2 regions of the Microbispora triticiradicis genome follow, and region 2 is predicted to be linked to the other one. Evidence: predicted binding sites of a transcription regulator. Region 2 holds the regulator's gene; the other holds the start of a gene.
The links. Region 2 encodes HrcA, which represses chaperone genes, less so after heat shock. Its sites were predicted from a motif close to TTGGCACTCTCNNNNNGAGAGTGCCAA; they were not measured.
Positions count from the first base shown of each region.

Region 1 (10,677 bases), on a different contig from region 2:
CGGGTGGCGGCAGGTAGGTGAAGGTGTAGAGGATCACCGAGACGAGGGCCGACAGGAGAGCGGCCTGCGTCACCATGTTGACCAGTTCGCCGCCGACGATGGCCCGCCCGCGCAGGCCCGAGGCGCGTAGCCGCTTGAGAACCAGCGACTCCCGCCTGGCCGACAGCGTCACGGCCGTCTGGGTGGTCGCGACGATGGTCAGGAGCGTGGCGAGCATGCCGAGATGCATGCCGAGCACCACCTCCACGTCGCGGTTCTTGAGCGCGGCGGCGATCAGCAACGGCAGGCCCGCGCCCAGGCAGACGCCGAGCACCGCGACGCCGCCGACGGCCCGTCCGTCGCGCCAGAAGAGCCGCCCACCCAGCCGCGCCACGGCCAGCACGTCACGCACGGGCGTCACCGGTGGTCGCCTCGGTCAGGCGTGCCGTTCTGGGCCATTTCGCCGTTTTGGGCCAGCTCCAGGAACAGGTCTTCCAGCGAGGCCGTACGGACTTCCAGGCCGCGCAGGCGCAGGCCGCGTTCGCTCGCCCAGCCCAGCAACGTCTGGGCGGCCAGGTCGGGATCGGCGGCCTGGACCATGGCGAGTCTGCCCCGCATAGTCGCGGGCAGCGGCAGCTCCCCGGGCTGAATCACGGAAGGCAGCTCGAACGAGACCCGCCCCACCCGCGCGGCCAGCGTCTCGGCCATGTCGCCGCCGACGACGATCTGACCCCTGTCCATGATGGCCAGGTTCGTCGCGAGTTGCTGGGCCTCCTCCAGGTAGTGAGTGGTCAGCAGCACGGTCGTACCCCGGGCGGCGAGGTCGCGGACGACCTCCCAGATGTTGCGGCGGGCCTCGGGATCCATGCCGGTCGTCGGCTCGTCCAGGAACAGCACATCGGGCCGGCCCAGCAGGGCCAGCGCCAGGTCCAGGCGGCGTTTCTCACCGCCGGACAGCTGCCGCACCTTCGTCTTCGCCTTCGCCGTCAGGCCCGCCAGCTCCAGCGCCTCGCTCGCGGGGCGCGCGGCGGGGGTGAAGTCACGCCAGATCTCGACCGTCTGCCCGGCCGTCAGGTCGGGGAAGAACCCGGCCTCCTGCAGCATGATGCCGACGTTGCCGCGCACCTGGGCGCGGTCCCTGATCGGGTCGAGGCCCAGCACCCTGACCGAACCACTGTCCGGCTTCTGGAAGCCGGTGAGCAACTCGATCGTCGTGGTCTTGCCCGCGCCGTTGCGGCCGAGCAGGGCGAAGACCGTACCCGCCTCGACCTCGAACGAGATGTCGTCGACCGCCTGGAAACTGCCGTAGCTCTTGCTGAGGTGGTTCACCTGAATCGCTGCCACGCCTCGATCCTTGGCCAGGGGCGGCGGCGGAAACAGTGAGCAATTCACAACTTCGCGCCCTTGCCGAGGGTGCCGTCCGGAAGGCCGCCGTCGTCATTCCCGGTTGTCCGAGCCGTGCCATTCCCCGATGATCCATACAAAGGGTGAGGCGCCGAAGGGCAACCATGAAGGCATTGCTGATTTTCCTGTGCGTCGCCGCGGTGGGCGCGTTCGCCGCGGTCCTCCTGTTGTTGCGAAGCTCGGAGGACAGCGGCCGGGAGCCCGTCGCCTCAGACTCCGGCGTCACGGCGGCGGCCTCACCCGTGACCCGGAAGAGCGTGCTCCTCGATGCCGAGGGCGCCGTCATCGAGGAGTTCTCCGGCGACTGCGCGGGCAGCGCGTACCCCTACCTCTGCCGGTACGTCGGCGAGCGGCTTCTCGCCGAGGACCCGCGGCTGCTCACTCACGACAGCCTGACGATCCGTACGACGATCGACCAGCGGCTCCAGCGGGCGGCCCAGCAGGCCGTCGACACGTACGTCGACCGCGACGACCCACAGCTCGCCACGCAGGTGATGATCGTGCCGGGCGAAGGCGCCATCAGGGCCATGGCCGCCAGCCATGACTACGGCGACGGGCCTGCCTTCCAGCAGGGCACAACTTCGATGCCCTACACCCTGGCCGCGGCGCTCGCCGCCGGCATGCGGTACGGCGACGGCTTCGCCGTCTCCGACGAGTACCAGGCCCAGGGCTACGCGACGGTCAAGAACTGCGCGGGCCAGGGTGCCGCCGAACCGACTGTCGTCATCCACAATCGGGAGAAGGGCGGGAAGCGGTTCGTCACCCTGCGGTCGGGCACACGAGGCGCGGTCAACACCTTCTACATGCGCGTGCAGGAGAAGGTCGGCCTGTGCGAGACCGTCAGGATGGCCGAAGGGCTCGGGCTCAGGAGCGCCGACGGAAAACCGCTCCGGGAGATAGAGACGTTCACGCTGGGTCCCACCGAGGCCGACCCCGTCTCGGTGGCCAACTCCTACGCCAGCCTCGCCGCCCGTGGCCGCTTCTGCGAGCCTATGGTGATCACGGAGATCCGTGACGGCTCGGGCACCACGCGTTCCTTCCCGCCGCAGTGCCGGGAGGTCCTGGACCCGGCCGTCGCCGACGCGGTCACCGGGGTGCTGTCGGATGTCCTGGCGAAGAGCAGGCTCAAGGGCATCGGCCGCGAGGCGGCGGGCATGCCCGGCGAGGGCGACGCGCACCGCTCCGCCTGGTACGCCGGTTACACCCCTGATCTGGCCGCGGCCGTCAGCCTCGGCGACCCTCGCGGTGCTTACCGGTACCCCCTGGTCGACGTCACCATGGGCGGCCACCACTATCGACAGGTGGACGGTACGTCGGTTCCCGGCCTGATCTGGAAGCAGGCGATGACCGAGGCGACGCGGGGGACGCGGGAGACCCGCTTCACCCGCCCGGACATCGGGCGCTTCGGCGGCTGCCACGACGCCTGCCCGAACTGACCGCCACCCGGGGCATGCTGCGGAACAGCGACAAACCGGGAGAAGTTTGTGTCGCCCAGGCACTCGCGGTCACGGGCGAGTCGGCACATGATGGCGCCTACGACGTCGTGGGAAACCGGAAACACAACTTCAGAGACGAAGAGTGACAGCACGGATACGATCCGACCGTGACCGGCTACGTCCGCACCATTCGTCGGGCCATACGCGAGAACCCGGACCCGACCTGGATGGATCTGCCGCTGGCAGGAGAACGCCTTTCGGAGATCGTTCTATTCGGTCATGGGAAGGACGCCGATGTGATGGTCGAACTGCTCGATGGCCGGCGGTTCGTCCTGGGGCTCGGCGGCATGCTGCGAGTGCGCGGGTGCCCTGCCATGCGATCGGAGGTGATCCGGTGGGATGACCGTTCTCTCATCATCAGGTATCGCGGAGATAACCTGAAGATCGCCGCCTTCCGGATCGAAATCCCGAGTTGGAACGACGACCTGGAGACGTTCCAGGCCATGGTCCGCAAGTGGCTGGCCAAAGGCGGTACTGAGGACCTCACCTGGTGCCTGTCAATGGATATCGAGGTCACAGCATGAGCAGGGGCGCGAGGAAGCCGGTCGGTCCTTAATGTTGAGCCGGCAAGGGGAGCTGCCCGGCCAACCCTCGCCAGGCGGGGGCGCTACTCGCCGCGGTTACCTACGTCGGCCGCTCACGGGGCCGCGCATGATGGCCCTGGGCGCCTGCATGTACTACGCCGTGCTTTGCCCTGAGGAGGCCGCGGGCCTTTGGCGGGAGAACTGCCAGTTGCCCGAGAGGGCTGGTGGGGCATGCTGACGCTGGAGAAGGCTCGGCCACAGGCGAACGAGCGCTATACCAACTGGGGGAGGTGCACGACGAGCGCGGCCTGAAGCACCGCGCCGAGCGCGAGACGCGGCCGATCCCCATTCCGCCGGTCCTGCAGGCGATCCTGAGAGAGCACATCAAGCGGTACGGCCTTGCCGACGATGGCCGACTGTTCCGCACCGCCAAGGGCGGCCCCTACACCGCCTCGGCCAACTCCCACATCTGGCAGAAGGCGAGAGCGATCGCATTCCGGCCGGAGCAGGCGACGTCCCCTCTAGCCGCGCGGCCATATGGACCTGCGGGACGCCGCCGTCTCGCTCTGCCCCAGGTGGGAGCCTGTTAGGCCTGATCGAAGAGTGCCCCCGGCAGGATTCGAACCTGCGGCACCCGCTTTAGGAGAGCGGTGCTCTATCCCCTGAGCTACGGAGGCAAGTGTGCGGTAGTAAGCCTAGCGAAAGGTTGGGGCGCTCGCGCCTCCACCCGGGGGTGCGGTGGAGAAGTCGGTGGTCATCGGTCGGCCGACCTGGGGTAAAGGCATGGCAACTCGGCCCGCTTGCACCAGGGAGGCTCCTTACCGTCGCTGCCTGTGACCGTAATGCGACGCGGATCCCTGCGGCGGCGATCGATGACGCTCGTCGCGGCGATGATCGCGCCGTCGATCCTGGCTTCGGGCCTGCTCGTGGCCGATCTCGCGGGCTACGGGGAACATACGCGGAGCAGCCTGGCGGATGAGGCCAAGGGCGTGCCCACCGATCCTGTCGGGGGCGTACGGAGTGCTGGGCCGGGGCTGTCCGCGGAGGCGCCGTCGGGAGCGCGGCCGTTCGCGGACACCGGCCGGGCCGCGCAGACGGCAGAAACGGTGCTGGACCCGACACCGGTGCCGGAGCCGTACGGGCCGGCGCGCCGCTATGAGGGGCTGGTGCGGCTTCCCGCTGTTCCCGCGCCGGTTGTGGGGCGGGTCTGGAAGGCCGTCCCCCGGAGTGCCCCGGAGAAGGAGAAGAGGCGGCCCATCAAGGAACCCCGGGAGGAGCGCCCGGCCTGTGCTCCGGAGTGGGAGGGCACGTGGCTCTGGGACGCCTGCAGGGAGGGCGGCGGGCAGTAGGCGCATGAGCTGGAAAGGCGCAAACGCGACGTGATCGGTCGATAGCGCTTGAGCGAACCAGGGCACCGGCCCACCGGACGCTGTAGTAACGTGCGTCCCTGACCCAGGTCACGAGTTCGCAAACGGGGGAGTCGAGCGTGTCATCTCCTCGGTCGGCCGGGCTGATCGCGGTCGTCACGGTGATGACTTCGCTGGCCTCGACGACCGGAACGGCCGCGGCTGCCTCGGTGCCCATGACGGCCGGCGCGAGTGCCCGTACGGACGCCGCCGTGTGGGCGGGCGGCAAGGAGCCCACGTCCCTGACGGAGCTGCGGCGTGAGGCCCAGAAGGCCTACAAGTCGATCGAGGACGCGAACCGGGCGCTGGTGGCGCGGCAGAAGAAGTTCGCGGGGGTGGAGAAGGAGCTCGCGAGCAAGCTCACCAGTCTCCAGCAGGCCACGGCCGAGCTCAACAGGCTGCGCAAGCCGTTGTCCGACCTGGCGGCGTCGCTCTACCAGGACCCCTCGGTCGGGGGCCTCAGCCCGTTCATCGCCGGCGGGGACGGCACGGCCATTCTGCGCAGGATGAGCGACATGCAGCATCTGGTCGCCGGGCACAACACCGTCCTCAGCGAGGCGTCGAAGCTGCTCGAAGGTCAGCAGCGGCTCGCGCAGGAGGCGCAGGAGCTGCGCGCGGCCAGCCTTCTCCAGGAGGCGCAGCTCAGCGCGCAGGTCACCCTCATGCGCAAGCGCTCCACGACCCTGGTCCGGTCGCTGACCAAGGCACTGGTCAAACTGGGCGTGAAGATCGGCCAGGGGACGGAGGGTGCGGGCGGCTGCGATCCCACCCGGATCGCCCAGGCGGAGCAGTATCCGAACGGCCTTCTCCCCAAGAACATCCTGTGCCCGCTCCCGCAGCGCGGGGAGACCCTGCGCGCGGACGCGGCGATCGCCTTCGCCGACCTCAACATCGCCTACAAGAAGCGCTTCGGCACGCCGATGTGCATCTCCGACAGCTACCGCAGCCTCGGCGAGCAGCAGGCCGTCTACTACCGGCGGCCCGGGTTCGCGGCCACGCCGGGCAAGAGCAACCACGGGCTCGGCCTCGCCGTCGACCTCTGCGGCGGCGTGCAGAGCTTCCGGTCCGCCCAGTTCAACTGGCTTGAGGCCAACGGCAAGAAGTACGGCTGGTTCCACCCCGACTGGGCCTACCACAGCCCCTTCGAGCCGTGGCACTGGGAGTACGACCCCAAGCTCGGCTCGCTGCTGCCTTAGCGACGCGGTGAACCTAGCGGGGGTGGATGGTCACCGAGAGCCTGCCCTGCGCCTGGGCCTGGGCGAGCCCGGCGGCCTGGGCGGGAGTCGTGGCCAGCACCAGCAGTCCGCCGCCGTCCGTGGAACCGGGCGGCCGGGCGATCACCCGCACTTCCTGGGCGACCGTCCGGGCCTCGAAGGGGCCGTCCTCGTAGGCCGCCAGGACGTCGATCACATCCCCTGGTGACAGCAGGCGGGCGGCGCCCGGGTCCGCGATCCGAACCGGCGTCGCGACCGACTCCGGTGATCCGGAGAACCGGAACAGGCCCGGGCCGAGGAGGCGCGCGTCGGTGAGCGGCTCACCCCGGCGCAGTGGGCCCGCGACCACCCTGCCGGTCACCGGGGAGCCGGCCGCGTACGCCCCGGCGGGCACGGCGTCGGGCGGCAGCCGTACGACCATGACATCGGAGGCGGCGAGCCTGCCTCCGGCGAGGTCGCGGGCGGCGGCGAGAACCTCCACGCCCCCCGGCGCCCGTACGGCCGACAGCGCGCACGCCGCCGCGACCCCGGCGAGGACCGCGGCGGCCGCACGGCGCCGACGCACCGGGAGCCGTTTCAGGGCGCGCATGACGACCTGACCATCAGGGGAGCTCGATCGGGAGCTTGATGCCGTCAAGGACGTTGCCGCAGGGGCAGGTTCGCTCCTCCGGCAGGGCCTCCACCACCTGGGAGACCAGCGTGCGCATCCGCTCCACGTTGGCCGCGAAGAAGGCCAGCACCTCGTCGTGGGTGACCCCCTCGCCCGCCTCGACACCGGCGTCGTGGTCGGTGACGAGGGAGAGCGTCGTGTAGCAGAGGGCCAGCTCACGGGCGAGGACGGCCTCGGGGTGCCCGGTCATGCCGATGATCGACCAGCCCGCGCCCGCGTACCACTGCGACTCGGCGCGGGTGGAGAAGCGGGGGCCCTGGATCACGACCAGCGTGCCGCCGTCGACCGTGTCCCAGCCTGCCTCGCGTGCCGTGGCTGTCGCGGCGGCCCGGCCGGAGGGGCAGTAGGGGTCGGCGAACGACACGTGGACGGCGCCCGCGTCGAAGAAGGTCTGCTCGCGTCCCTGGGTGCGGTCCACGATCTGGTCGGGGATCACGAGGGCGCCCGGGCCGATCTCGGGGCGCAGGGACCCGACCGCGCTGGGCGCGAGGATCTGCCGGACGCCGAGTGACCGCAGGGCCCACATGTTCGCCCGGAAGGGGATGCGGTGCGGAGGGTATGTGTGGCCGCGGCCGTGCCGCGGGATGAACGCGACGGATCTGCCGCCGATGCGGCCCACGGAGATCGAGTCACTGGGCGGGCCGTACGGCGTCGTCACGTCGACCTCGTGGGCGTCCTCCAGCAGGGAGTAGAGCCCGGATCCGCCGATGACCCCGATGTCTGCGCGATTGACCATGGGGCCGACCCTAGCGAACGGCGCCGTGCCTCCGGCGCGGTCCGGCGGCCCCTGTGGACAACCTCGGAACCTCAGGCGGCGGCGGTCGATCCCGACGAGGAGGTGCTCGTCGACGTGCTGGTCGAGGCGGTCTCCTTCTTCCCGGAATCGCCGGAGCCGTTGGAGCTCCCCGAGCCGGCGGAGTCGGCGGACTTCGACGGCGTCGTCGTGGTCGACGTGGTCGTCGACGAGCTCGACGAACGGCTGTCGGTCCGGTAGAAGCCGGAGCCCTTGAACACGATGCCGACGGCGGAGAACACCTTGCGCAGCTTGCCCTGGCAGGCCGGGCACTCCGTGAGCGGGTCGTCAGAGAACTTCTGAACGGCCTCCAGCTGCTCCCCGCAAGCGGTACAGGCGTACTGGTAGGTGGGCACTCGCTCCTCCTGAGACTGGCACTCGACCGGGTCGACTGCTAATGGTAGTCAGTCAAGAAGCGCAAACGCCACTCCAGCCCGGTTTATTGCCCCCCGGTGTCCCGTTCGCCCACAACCCCTACAGCAGGTCAGCCGCCGCGTTCGCCGTACCAGCCGGCCAGCTTGCCCTTGCGGCTGACCGCGCGCAGGCGGCGTTCGACCGTCTCCCGCTGCGCGGCCGTGGTGACGACGAGAAGCTGATCGCCCACCAGAAGCTGGGTCGTCGGCCCGGGCACGAACGACCGCCCGTTCCGTACGACGAGGGTGACCATGGTGTCGGTCGGCAGCCGCAGCTCGAAGATCTCCACGCCGTGCATGAGGGACCCGCGCGGGATGCGGACCTGCAGCAGGTCGGCCTTCAGCTCCTCCAGCGGCGCGGCCTCCACGTCGAGGTCGCGCGCCTCGCCCTCGGCGGCCAGGCCGAGCACCCGCGCGAGGTACGGCAGCGTCGGCCCCTGCAGGAGCGTGAACACGATGACGATGACGAAGACGTCGTTGAACAGGCCCTTCGCCCCCGGCACCCCCGCGCTCCAGGGGATCGTGGCGAGCACGATCGGCACCGCGCCGCGCAGCCCGGCCCACGACAGGAAGATCTGTTCGCGCCACGGCATCGAGCCGAGGCGCAGCAGCCACACGACCGCGCTGGACACCAGGACCGACGCCGGCCGGGCGACCAGGACCAGCAGCACCCCCGACACCAGGGCGGGCACGATCACGACGGGCAGTTCCGCGGGGTCGGCCAGGATGCCGAGCATCACGAACAGCCCGATCTGGGCGAGCCACGCCGCGCCCTCCGCGAAGCCGCGGGTCGCGGCGCGGTGGGGAAGGCGGGCGTTGCCGAGGATCAGCGTCGCGACGTACACCGCGAGGAAGCCGCTGCCGTGCAGGAGCGCCGCCCCGCTGTAGGCGACGAACGCCAGCGCCAGCACCGCGATCGGATAGAGGCCGGAGGCGGGCAGGGCCACCCGGCGCAGCGCGTACGCCCCGGCGGGGCCGACCGCGAGGCCCACGATCGCGCCGATGGCGAGTTCGGCGGCGGTGTCCAGCAGGGTGGCCGGCAGCGAGAGCGTCAGCGTCGAACCCACGCTCAGTGTCATCACGAGGATGACGGTGGGCGCGTCGTTGAAGCCCGACTCGGCCTCCAGGATCCCGGCGAGCCGAGGTGGCAGCGGCAGCCGCCGCAGCACCGAGAACACGGCCGCCGCGTCAGTGGAGGCCAGCACGGCGCCGAGCAGGAACGCCGACCGCCAGTCCAGGCCGAGCAGGGGTGCGACGGTCGCGGCGAGCACGGCGACGCTGACCGCGATGCCCACCGTGGCGAGCACGAGCGCGCTCGGCACGGCGTCGCGTACGTGACTCCAGTTGGTGGTCAGGCCGCCTTCGGCGAGGATCACCGCGAGTGCGATCAGGCCGAGTTCCTGGGCGAGGTGCGCGTTGTCGAAGTGGATGCCGCCGAGGCCGCGCTCGCCGAGCAGCAGGCCGAGGCAGAGGTAGATGAGCAGGGTGGGCAGGCCGGTGCGGTGCGCGATCCGTACGGACGCGATGGCCGCGATGACGACGGCGGCGGACAGCAGCAGCCAGACGTTCAGACCCACCGCTCCCTTCGCCGCGCCTGCGTCAATCTTGTCACATCTGCACCAACCGGACGATTCCGCTTGGAAGGGCAGCGAACCGTACATGCTGATCATGCGGCTCCGCGGGAACGCCCTCGATCAGCTCGCCCTCGTGCAACAGCGCCACCGTCGGCACGTTCGGCCCGACGCGGGTCAGCGCCCGGTCGTAGAAGCCGCCGCCCCGGCCGAGCCGTACGCCCGTCACCCGGTCGACGGCGAGGGCGGGGACGAGGACCAGCGCGGCCGTCCTGATCGCGTCCACCCCGCGCCGGACGTCGACCGGCTCCATCACCCCGTACGGCCCCAGGGCGAGCGAGTCCGGGCCGTCGTACACCGCCCAGTCGAGCTCGCCGTCGGGCCGCTGCACCGGCAGGATCACGGTCGCGCCGTGCTTCCACATGGCCAGGATCAGCCCGTGCGTGGACGGTTCGGCCCCGATCGACCAGTAGCAGGCGACGAGCCCGGCCATCTGCGCCCACGGCTGGTCGAGGAGCGTCTCACGGATCGCGGCCGAGGACGCGCGCAACGTGCGTTCGTCGAGCTCCGACCGGTCGCGGAGGATACGGCGACGCAGGTTCAGCTTGTCCACAGCCCGCTCCGTTAGTGTTCAACCATGGCTGACTTCGATCCCGTGACCAAAGCCGTTGTGCCCGCCGCGGGTCTGGGCACCCGTTTCCTTCCCGCGACGAAGGCGACCCCCAAGGAGATGCTGCCCATCGTCGACAAACCGGCCATCCAGTATGTGGTGGAGGAGGCCGTCTCCGCCGGGCTGCTCGATGTCCTGATGGTGACCGGCCGCAACAAGCGTTCGATCGAGGATCACTTCGACGTAGCGTACGAGCTTGAGGACGCGCTGCGCGCCAAGGGCGACGAGGAGCGGCTCAACCAGGTGAAGGAGCCGGTGGACCTCGCCACCATGCACTACGTGCGGCAGGGCGAGCCGAAGGGCCTCGGCCACGCCGTCCTGTGCGCCAAGCAGCACGTCGGCGACGAGCCGTTCGCCTGCCTGCTCGGCGACGACCTCATCGACCCCCGCGACCCGCTGCTCAGGCGCATGATCGAGGTGCGCGCGACGTACGGAGGCAGCGTCGTCGCGCTGATGGAGGTGCCGCGCGAGCACGTCTCCCTGTACGGCGCCGCCGCCATCGAGCCGACCGACGAGGACGACGTCGTCCGCGTCACC
Region 1 is NZ_VANP01000008.1:172,576-183,252, reverse strand. It holds gene FED44_RS21685 (ABC transporter permease) at 1-400, opposite strand, end outside; gene FED44_RS21680 (ABC transporter ATP-binding protein) at 397-1,323, opposite strand; gene FED44_RS21675 (penicillin-binding protein) at 1,488-2,819, shown strand; gene FED44_RS21670 (hypothetical protein) at 2,987-3,403, shown strand; tRNA gene FED44_RS21665 (tRNA-Arg) at 4,008-4,080, opposite strand; gene FED44_RS21660 (hypothetical protein) at 4,237-4,752, shown strand; gene FED44_RS21655 (D-alanyl-D-alanine carboxypeptidase family protein) at 4,890-6,005, shown strand; gene FED44_RS21650 (SAF domain-containing protein) at 6,019-6,612, opposite strand; gene FED44_RS21645 (S-methyl-5'-thioadenosine phosphorylase) at 6,626-7,429, opposite strand; gene FED44_RS21640 (FmdB family zinc ribbon protein) at 7,501-7,842, opposite strand; gene FED44_RS21635 (potassium/proton antiporter) at 7,971-9,476, opposite strand; gene FED44_RS21630 (5-formyltetrahydrofolate cyclo-ligase) at 9,508-10,083, opposite strand; gene galU (UTP--glucose-1-phosphate uridylyltransferase GalU) at 10,108-10,677, shown strand, end outside.
Region 1: the regulator HrcA is predicted to act here: its motif matches at 7,858-7,884, upstream of FED44_RS21640 (FmdB family zinc ribbon protein).

Region 2 (10,677 bases):
GCGCCTCGCCCACGGAGGCGGCCACGCCCTACTCGGCCGAGACCCCCACCCCCTGACGGCCCCTGCTGACGATCGCGGTCCTCACCAGCGGCCGCAGCGGGCCAGCAGGACGGCCGCCGCGGCCACGCCCGCCGTCGAGGTGCGCAGCACGGTGGGGCCGAGCAGGGCCGGTACGGCTCCCGCCGCGCGGAACCCGGCGATCTCCTCGTCGGTGACGCCGCCCTCCGGGCCGACGATCACCAGGATGTCGCCGGGGACGTCCGGCAGCGTGAGGCGGCTCAGCGGCTCGGCGGCCTCCTCGTGCAGCACGACCGCGAGCGCCGCCGCCGAGACGAGCGAGCAGACCCGCGCGGTCGCGGCCTGCTCGGTCACCTCCGGCAGGTGGAAGCGGCGGGCCTGCTTGGCCGCCTCGCGCGCCGTGCTCCGCCAGCGCGCGAGCGACTTGCCGGCCCGGTCGCCCTTCCACTGCGTGACGCAGCGGGCGGCGGCCCAGGGGACGATCACGTCCACCCCGGCCTCGGTCATCATCTCGACCGCGAGCTCGCCCCGGTCGCCCTTGGGCAGCCCCTGCACGACCACCAGCCTCGGCCGCGGGGGCGGCACCTCGTAGCGGCGCAGTACCGCGGCGGTCAGCGCATCCTTGCCGGCCGACGTCACCGTGCACTCGGCCACCCGGCCCGCGCCGTCGGTGAGGTCGACCCGCTCCCCCGCCCGCAGGCGGCGCACCGACGCGGCGTGCCGCCCCTCGGGCCCGTCGAGGACGATCGTGTCCCCGGTCTCACCGGCCGCCTCCGACAGGAACACGGGAACGCTCACGACCTCACCGGCCGTTGAAGGCGTCCCGCAGGCGGGAGAAGAAGCCCTGCTGGCCCGGGGAGAACTTGCCGGGCGGCCGTTCCTCCCCGCGCAGCTTCGACAGCTCCCGCAGGAGTTCCTCCTGCTGCGGGTCGAGCTTGGTCGGCGTCTCGACGTTCACGTGGATCAGCAGGTCGCCCCGGCCGGTCTCGTTGAGCCGCTGGATGCCCTTGCCGTACAGGGGGATGACCTGGCCGGCCTGGGTGCCGGGCCGCACGTCGATGGCCTCCGCGCCGTCGAGGGTGTCGATCGACAGGACGGTGCCGAGCGCGGCGGCGGTCATCGGGATCTGGACGGTGCAGTGCAGGTCGTCGCCGCGGCGTTCGAAGATCTGGTGCGGCCGCTCGACGATCTCCAGGAACAGGTCGCCCGGAGGGCCTCCGCCCGGCCCGACCTCGCCCTCGCCCGCGAGCTGGATGTGCGTGCCGTCCTCGACGCCGGCCGGGATCCGCACCTTGATCGTGCGCCGGGTCCTGACCCGTCCCTCGCCCGAGCACTCCATGCAGGGGTGCCGGATGACGCTGCCGTACCCGCCGCACTGGGGGCAGGGGCGCGACGTCATGACCTGGCCCAGGAACGAGCGGGTGACCTGGGAGACCTCGCCCCGCCCGTGACACATGTCGCAGGTGTCGGGGTGGGTGCCGGACGCCGCCCCGGAGCCCTGGCAGACGTCGCAGACCACGGCCGTGTCGACCACGATCTCTCGGGTGGTGCCGAAGGCGGACTCCGCCAGGTCCAGTTCGACCCGGATGGTGGCGTTGCGGCCTCGGCGGGCACGCGAGCGGGGACCCCGCGCGGCGCCGGCGGAACCGAAGAAGGCGTCCATGATGTCGCTGAACGGGAAGCCCCCGCCGAAGCCGCCCGCCCCGGCCGGCCCGCCGCCACTCGCGAACGGATCGGCGCCCATGTCGTACATGCGGCGCTTGCCCGCGTCGGACAGCACCTCGTACGCCTGGTTGATCTCCTTGAACCGCTCCTGGGTCTCCGGATCGGGGTTGACGTCCGGATGCAGCTCACGGGCGAGACGGCGATACGCCTTCTTGATCTCTTCCTGGCTGGCGTCGCGCCGGACGCCAAGGGTCGCGTAGTAGTCGTTGGACACTTATGACCCCGCCAGGATCTGGCCCACGTACCGCGCCACCGCGCGCACCGCACCCATCGTCACCGGATAGTCCATTCGTGTCGGGCCCAGCACTCCAAGCCGGGCCAGTTCCTTGTCGCCCGAACCGTATCCGGCGGCCACGATAGAGGTGCCGCGCAGCCCGCTGTAGGGATTCTCGGATCCGATTCTGACGGTGAGTTCGGACAGCCCGCCGGTCTCGCCCAGCAGGCGCATGAGCACGACCTGCTCCTCCAGCGCCTCAAGCACGTCACGCAGGCCGACGCTGAAGTCGGCGCCCGCCAGATTGGCCGTACCGCCGAAGACGATCTTCTCCTCGTGCCGCTCGACGAGCGTCTCCAGGAGCACGGACATGATGGTCGCCACCACCGGCCTCTCCTCCGGCGGCAGCCGTTCGGGGATGCCGGCCACGGTCTCGGGCACCTGCGAGAGCCAGCACCCGTCGAGGCAGCCGTTCAGCACGGAGCGCAGGTTCGCGATCCGGTCCTCGGCGAGCGCCTCGGGCAGATCGACCACCCGCTGCTCGACCCGCCCGGTGTTCGTGATCAGCACCAGCATGACCCGGCGCTCCGCCAGCGGGACGATCTCCACGTGGCGGACCGACGACCTGGTGAGCGAGGGATACTGTACGACGGCCACCTGCCGGGTGAGCTGCGCGAGCAGCCGTACCGTGCGCATGACGATCTCGTCGAGGTCGACCGCCCCGGCGAGGAACGTCTCGATGGCCCTGCGCTCCGCCCCCGACAACGGCTTGATCTGCGACAGCCGGTCCACGAACAGGCGGTATCCCTTGTCGGTCGGGACCCGCCCGGCGCTGGTGTGCGGCTGCGTGATGTAGCCCTGCTCCTCCAGCGCCGCCATGTCGTTGCGGATGGTCGCCGGGGAGACGCCGAGGTTGTGCCTGTCCGCCAGGGCCTTGGACCCCACCGGCTCGTTGGTGGACACGTAGTCCTCGACGATGGCGCGCAGGACGGCGAGCTTGCGGTCGTCGAGCAATGTGTCACCTCCCTGTGCCCTGGAAACACCGACTCTGGCACTCTGTGTTCCCGAGTGCCAAGTGTACGGCTACCACCGCTCGGCGTGCGATAACGAGCAGACGATCAGGGGCAACACGCCGTGAATCCGGGCGCAACCGGCGGGCCGGCGGCCCGGGATTTGCTAGCGTTCCCCGCATGTACGGGCGGGACGTGCTTTCCGGAGACTGGCGGCGGCCACGGCGGGGGCAGATCCCCGAGATCCCGGCCGAGCCCGATCTCGTGGTCGAGGACGCCGAGGGCCGTTTCTGCGGCGCGGTGGTGGACTGCGACAAGGAGGCCGTGACGCTGGAGGACCGCTTCGGGCGGCGGCGGGTGTTCCCGCTGACCCCCGCCGGGTTCCTCCTCGACGGCAGGCCGGTGACGCTGGTCCGTCCCCAGGCCCGGCCGTCCGGCCCGCTGCGGAGCGCCTCCGGGTCGATCGCGGTCGGGGGGCTGCGCGCCCAGGTCGCCAAGGAGAGCCGCATCTACGTCGAGGGCGTCCACGACGCCGCGCTGGTCGAGAAGATCTGGGGACACGACCTGCGTGTCGAGGGGGTCGTCGTCGAGTTCCTGGAGGGCGTCGACGACCTGCCCGCGATCGTCGGGGAGTTCGGCCCGGAGCCGGGCAGGCGGCTGGGCGTGCTCGTCGACCACCTGGTGCCCGGCTCCAAGGAGAGCCGCATCGCCGCCCGGGTCTCCGGCGCGGACGTGCTCGTCGTGGGGCACCCCTTCGTGGACATCTGGCAGGCGGTCAAGCCCCGGGCGCTCGGCATCCAGGCGTGGCCGGACGTGCCGCGCGGCGTGCCCTGGAAGGAGGGCGTGATCGCCGCGCTGGGCTGGCGGATGGACCCCCAGGAGGCGTGGCGGCACATCCTCGGCCGGGTCACGACCTACGCCGACCTGGAGCCCGAACTGCTCGGCCGCGTCGAGGAGCTCATCGACTTCGTCACCGCCCCCGATCAGTCGGACTGAGGGGTCAGCCGGATCAAGGGGTCAGGTCGCGTACGACGGCGTCGGCGAGGAGCCGGCCGCGCAGCGTGAGGACGGCCCGGCCCGCCTTGAACGCCTCGGTCTCCAGCAGCCCGTCCCCCAGCGCCCGCGCGCAGGCCGTACGCGCCTCGGGGGCGAGGTCGGCGAGCGGGAAGCCCGAGGCGAGGCGCAGCTCCAGCATGACGCGCTCGACGGCCCTGTCCTCCGCCGTCAGCACCTCCCGGGCGTGCGCCGGGGAGGTTCCGTCCGCCAGGCGGGCGGCGTACGCGGCGGGGTGCTTCACGTTCCACCAGCGGGTGCCGCCGACGTGGCTGTGCGCCCCCGGGCCCACCCCCCACCAGTCGCCGCCGGTCCAGTAGAGCAGGTTGTGGCGGCAGCGGGCCTCGTCCCCCGCCGCCCAGTTGGAGATCTCGTACCAGCTCAGGCCCTCGGCCGTCAGGGTCTCCTCGGCGAGGAGATAGCGGTCGGCCGCCACGTCGTCCTCGGGCATCGGCAGCTCGCCGCGCCGGATGCGGGCGGCGAGCCGGGTGCCGTCCTCCACGATCAGGGAGTACGCCGAGACGTGGTCGGGACCGGCCGCCAGAGCGGCCTTGAGCGAGGCCCTCCAGTCGTCGTCGCTCTCCCCCGGCGTGCCGTAGATCAGGTCGAGGTTGACGTGCTCGAACCCGGCCGCGCGGGCCTCCCGTACGGCCTCGGCGGGCCGGCCGGGGGTGTGCCGCCGGTCGAGGACGGTGAGGACGTGCTCGCCCGCGCTCTGCATGCCGAAGCTCATCCGGGTGAAGCCGCCCTCCCGCAGCTCCTTCAGGTAGGCCGGGTCGACGGACTCGGGGTTGGCCTCGGTCGTCACCTCGGCGCCCGGCCGCAGGCCGAACTCCTCGCCGACGGCGTCCAGGATCCGTACGAGGTCGGCGGCGGGCAGCAGGGTCGGCGTGCCTCCGCCGAAGAAGACGGTCTCGACCGGCGGCGCGGCGTCCCCGAGCACGCGCCGGGCCAGCCGCACCTCCTCGATCGCGGTGGCGGCGTAGTCGCGCTGCGCGGCGCCCGGCCCCAGCTCCGCGGCCGTGTAGGTGTTGAAGTCGCAGTAGCCGCAGCGCGTCGCGCAGAACGGCACGTGCACGTAGAAGCCGAACGGACGGGAGCCGAGCCCGTCGAGGGCTCCGGGCGGCAGCGCGCCGCTCGCGGGGACGGGATCGCCGTCGGGAAGCACGGAAGGCACGCCTCCAGTCTGCCGTCACTCGCGCGGTGCCGTTGACGGGGTGATCAGAGGGGTCTACGATCGGCGCAATTTACAGGAAACTTTCCTATAAGTTATCCCGGGAGGCCGGCGTGCTCATGAGAAGGACCCTCGCCGTGGCGGTCGCCGCCACCCTGGCCGCCGGGCTCGCGCCCGCCCAGGCCCAGGCCACGACGGGCGGGGACCGCTACAAACGGGTGGCCTACTTCATCCAGTGGGGGATCTACGGCCGGAATTTCCACGTGCGCGACGTGGACGCCAGCGGCGCGGCGGCGAAGCTGACCCATCTCAACTACGCCTTCGGCTTCGTCGGCCCCGAGGGCACCTGCTACTCGGCCGACCCCTGGGCCGACTGGCAGCGGCCGGTGCCCGCCGAGCAGAGCGTCAACGGTGTGGCCGACGCCGACGACCAGCCGCTCAAGGGCAACCTCGGCCAGCTCAGGAAGCTCAAGGCCCGCCACCCCGGCCTCAAGGTCCTCATCTCCATCGGCGGCTGGACCGGATCGAAGTACTTCTCCGACGCCGTTCTCACCCCCGCCTCCCGGGCCCGGCTCGCCGCCTCGTGCGTCGACCTGTGGCTCAAGGGCGACCTGCCCGGCCTGCCCAGCGGCGCCGCCGCCGGCGTGTTCGACGGCATCGACCTCGACTGGGAATGGCCCGGCTCCTCCGGAAACGACGGCAACGTCATCCGGGCCGAGGACAAGCAGAACTTCACCCTGTTCCTGGCCGAACTGCGCCGCCAGATGCGGGCCCACGACCGGCGCGCCGAACTCACCGCCTTCCTCCCGGCCGCCGCCGCCAAGATCGACGCCGGTTTCGAGGTGAAGAAGGTCTTCGGCCTGCTCGACTTCGCCACCGTCCAGGGCTACGACCTGCACGGGCCGTGGGAGAACCGCACCGGGCACCAGGCCAACCTGCTCACCGACCGCCGCGACCCCGGCCCGGTCAAGTACAGCGTCGACCAGACCGTACGCGACTACGTCGGCCGCGGGGCGCCCGCCCGCAAGATCGTCGTCGGCGTCCCCGCGTACGGCCAGGGCTGGACCGGGGTCACCTCCGGCGGCGACGGCCGCTACGCCCCCGCCGCCGGCCCCGCACCCGGCACCTGGGCCGCCGGCAGCGACGACTACAAGAACCTCGTCGGCAAGCCCGGCAGGCGCTACCGCGACCTGCTCACCGGCGCCCTGTGGCTCTACGACGGCAACGAGTTCTGGTCCTACGACGACCCCCCGCCGTCATGCTGCGGAAGGCCGCATACATCCGCCTCCAGGGCCTCGGCGGCTCGATGCTGTGGTCCATCGACCAGGACGACGCCAAAGCCTCCCTCACCTCCGCCCTCTACTCCGTCCTGAGGTGATCCGGCCTGGGGAGGGGGGCACCCCCTCCCCAGGCCGTGACGTCAGGAGGTCAGGGGCTGGTGCAGGTGGCGGTGGGGGTGGCCGCGCTGCCGTTGGCGGTGAAGCCGAACGTCGTGGACGCGCCCGCCGCGATCGAGCCGTTGTAGGACTCGTTGGTGACCGTCACCGAGGAACCGGACGAACTCTGCCGGCCGTTCCACAGGCTGCTGATGGTCTGGCCGCCCGGCCAGGTCCACTTCACGGTCCAGCCGTTGACCGCCGAGCTGCCCGCCTGCACCGTCACCTCGGACTGGAAGCCGCCGCCCCAGCTGTTGATCGTCTTGATCGTCGCCGAGCATCCGCCGGGAACCGGGGACGTCGACGGCGAGGCCGACGGGCTCGCGCTGGGACTCGCGCTCGGGCTCGCACTCGGGCTGGCGCTGGGGCTGGCACTCGGGCTCGCACTCGGGCTGGCGCTGGGGCTGCTCCCGGGGCTGCTGACCCGGTAGACCACGGTGCCGTGCGCCGGAACGCTGGCGGAGATCGTGCCGCTCGTGGTACTGGTCGCGTTGGTCCAGGCGTCCGTCAGCGTCACCGTGCCGCCGGACTTGCCGATGGCGGAGGTGGTCGTCGAGACCGTGGTGGTCGACCCGCCCTGGTTGAACAGGGCGACCGCGACGTCGCCGTTGGCGAGCTTCTTGGCGAGCACGCGCCGGGTGCCGTCGTTGGACACCTGGGTGGCCTGCAGGCCCAGCGAGTCCTGGTTGATCGCGATGAGGTTCTTGTTCTTGAGGATCGTCTGCGTCGCCGAGTCCATGGAGCGGATGTCGTTGCCCGCGATCAGCGGGGAGGCCATCATCGCCCAGAGCGCGAAGTGGCTGCGCATCTCGGTGTCGTTCATGCCGCCCCGGCCGATCTCCATCATGTCCGGGTCGTTGAAGTGCCCGGGACCGGCGTACGAGGCGAGCGGGACGGTGACGTTCACGATGTTCTGGATGCCCATGGGATAGCCGTTGGTCTGGCCCGTGTCCCACTTGTTCGTGATGTCCTCGGTGGTGCGCCACATGTTCGCGACGTCGCCCCAGTTGCGCTGGGGGCCGGTCTTCGAGTGGATGCTGTTGGGGTTGATGCTGTAGACGATCGGCCGGCCGGTCGCCTTCAGCGCGTCGCGCATCTTGGCGAACGTGGCCACCTGGTCGTTGATCGTGCCGTTCGGGGAGCACCAGTCGTACTTCAGGTAGTCGACGCCCCAGGCCGCGAACTGCCGGGCGTCCTGCGCCTCGTGGCCCTGGCTGCCGGTCGCGCCGGGGTAGCTGTTGAAGTACTGCGCGCAGGTCTTGTCCACGGGCACCTGGTAGATGCCGAACTTCAGGCCCTTGTTGTGCAGGTAGTCGCCGAGCGCCTTCATCCCGCTGGGGAAGCGGGAGGGGTCGCCCTGGATGTTGCCCGACGAGTCGCGGTTGGGGTTGAACCAGCAGTCGTCGACCACCACGTACTGGTAGCCGAGGTCGCGCAGGCCGCTGTTGACGATGGCGTCGGCCATCTGCCTGATCAGCGACTCGTTGATGTTGCAGCCGAAGGTGTTCCAGCTGTTCCAGCCCATCGGCGGGGTCCTGGCCACCCCGTTCTCCAGTGCCTGCGCCGGGCTCACGGTGGTGAGCGCCACGGCGCCCGACGCGAGGGCCAGCGCCGCCGTGACGGCGGGGACCAGCGTCGTGCGGATGCGTTTCCTGTCCATCGGCATCGCTCCTCAGCGGGTGCGCTTCAACTGACGGGGATGTTAGCGTTAACAACCGCCCGTGATCGTCGCCGATCACGTGCTGGCCATTGCGTATCCCATTGGCGAAGGTCCGGTGGCGACCGCGGACGGTGCCACGGCGCGGAGCCAATCCCATGCGCGGGGAACGGTCAAGACACCCGTGTGCGCGATGCCGGGGCACGAGCCGGGCCGCACCGGCCTGATCTGGGCGCGGGAGCCCCAGGCGGGCCGCGCGGCCGTGGCGCACCGGCTGTAACTTTCACCTCCCGCCCGTCCGGCGAGAGGTGACCGGTTCACGTGCTCGCGCGGCCGCCGTCACACCGTACGGCCGAGGTAGGCGAGCAGGCGCCGACGCGCACGATGGAGATCAGGAAGCGGGGGCCTCGGTGCGGCTTCCGAGCACGCGCTGGGCGACCCTGTCCCACTTCTCGCTGCGGCCGGGCTGGGCGAGGATCCGCCGCAGCAGGTCCCCGTCGCCGTGGTAGGCCCGGAACGCCTCGCCGATGGTCACGCCGTCCGCGGGCCGGTCCAGCACCGCGATCTCGTCGCCGGCGCCGAGTTCGCCCTCCTCGATCACGCGGAAGTACGCTCCCGTGCGGCCCGCCTCGGTGAAGCGCCTGACCCAGCCGCGCTCGTCGAGCCAGTTCCGGAACACGACGCAGGGGATGCGGGGATAGGTGACCTCCAGGACGGCGGTGCCGACCCGCCAGCGCTCGCCGAGGAGCGCCCCGGTCAGGTCGGTCCCCGATGTCGTGAGGTTCTCCCCGAACCGGCCGTCGCGCAGGTCCCGGCCCATCCGGGGCTCCCACCAGTCGTAGTCCTCCCGGGCGTACGCGTACACCGCCTGGTCCCGGTGCCCGTGGTTGGCGGTGTCGGCGCGCTCGTCCCCGGCCAGGCCGTTCCCGTGTACGGCGACTCGCCCCTCGGCGCGGCGCTTGTCGATGGCGGTACGCCGGAGGTCGCCGGCCCATTCCGCGTCGACGGCCCGGCCCACGTTCACAGAGAGGATACGCATGGCCAAACGTTAACGGATGGTCATGTTTCCGCGCGATCCCATTAAGTTGTCATGAAACCAGACAGGGAGTTACTTCTTGGTCTTGTCCGGGGCCTCGGAGGAGAGGGCGGCGACGAAGGCCTCCTGGGGGACCTCCACGCGGCCGACCATCTTCATCCGCTTCTTGCCCTCCTTCTGCTTCTCCAGCAGCTTGCGCTTCCGGCTGATGTCACCGCCGTAGCACTTGGCGAGGACGTCCTTGCGGATCGCGCGGATGTTCTCACGGGCGATGACGCGGGCGCCGATCGCGGCCTGGATCGGGACCTCGAACTGCTGCCGCGGGATCAGCTCCTTGAGCTTCTTGGCCATCTCCACGCCGTAGGCGTACGCCTTGTCGCGGTGGACGATGGCGCTGAACGCGTCGACGGTCTCGCCCTGGAGCAGGATGTCCACCTTGACCAGGTCGGCCGCCTGCTCGCCCGACGGCTCGTAGTCAAGCGAGGCGTACCCCCGGGTCTTCGACTTGAGCTGGTCGAAGAAGTCGAAGATGATCTCACCGAGCGGCAGTGTGTAGCGGATCTCGACCCGGTCCTCCGACAGGTAGTCCATGCCCTGGAGCTGCCCGCGGCGGCCCTGGCACAGCTCCATGATCGCGCCGATGAACTCGGCCGGCGCGAGCACCGTGGCCTTCACCACCGGCTCGTAGATCTCGCCGATCTTGCCGGCCGGGAACTCCGAGGGGTTGGTGACGACGTGCTCGTTGCCGTCCTCCATGATCACCCGATAGATGACGTTGGGCGAGGTCGAGATCAGCGACAGGTTGAACTCGCGCTCCAGCCGCTCCCGCACGATCTCCATGTGCAGCAGGCCGAGGAAGCCGCAGCGGAAGCCGAAGCCGAGCGCCGCCGACGTCTCCGGCTCGTACACGAGCGCGGCGTCGTTCAGCCGCAGCTTGTCGAGGGCCTCGCGCAGCTCGGGATAGTCGTCGCCGTCGATCGGATAGAGCCCCGAGTAGACCATCGGCTTGGGATGCTCGTAGCCGCCCAGCGCCTCCGCGGCGGGCTTGACCGCGTTGGTGACCGTGTCGCCGACCCGCGACTGGCGCACGTCCTTCACGCCGGTGATCAGGTAGCCCACCTCGCCGACGCCGAGGCCCCGGTCGGACGGCATGGGCTCCGGCGAGATGACGCCGATCTCCAGCAGCTCGTGCTGGGCGACCGTCGACATCATCAGCACGCGCTCGCGCTTGGACAGGTGCCCGTCCACCACCCTGACGTACGTCACCACACCCCGGTAGGTGTCGTACACGGAGTCGAAGATCAGCGCGCGGGCGGGGACGTCCGGGTTGCCGACGGGCGCCGGGACGTGTTCC
Region 2 is NZ_VANP01000006.1:294,947-305,623, forward strand. It holds gene FED44_RS35835 (hypothetical protein) at 1-56, shown strand, start outside; gene FED44_RS18090 (16S rRNA (uracil(1498)-N(3))-methyltransferase) at 82-816, opposite strand; gene dnaJ (molecular chaperone DnaJ) at 821-1,957, opposite strand; gene hrcA (heat-inducible transcriptional repressor HrcA) at 1,958-2,971, opposite strand; gene FED44_RS18105 (DUF3097 domain-containing protein) at 3,148-3,963, shown strand; gene hemW (radical SAM family heme chaperone HemW) at 3,977-5,197, opposite strand; gene FED44_RS18115 (glycoside hydrolase family 18 protein) at 5,314-6,567, shown strand; gene FED44_RS18120 (cellulose binding domain-containing protein) at 6,623-8,290, opposite strand; gene FED44_RS18125 (hypothetical protein) at 8,352-8,567, shown strand; gene FED44_RS18130 (MOSC domain-containing protein) at 8,679-9,326, opposite strand; gene lepA (translation elongation factor 4) at 9,396-10,677, opposite strand, start outside.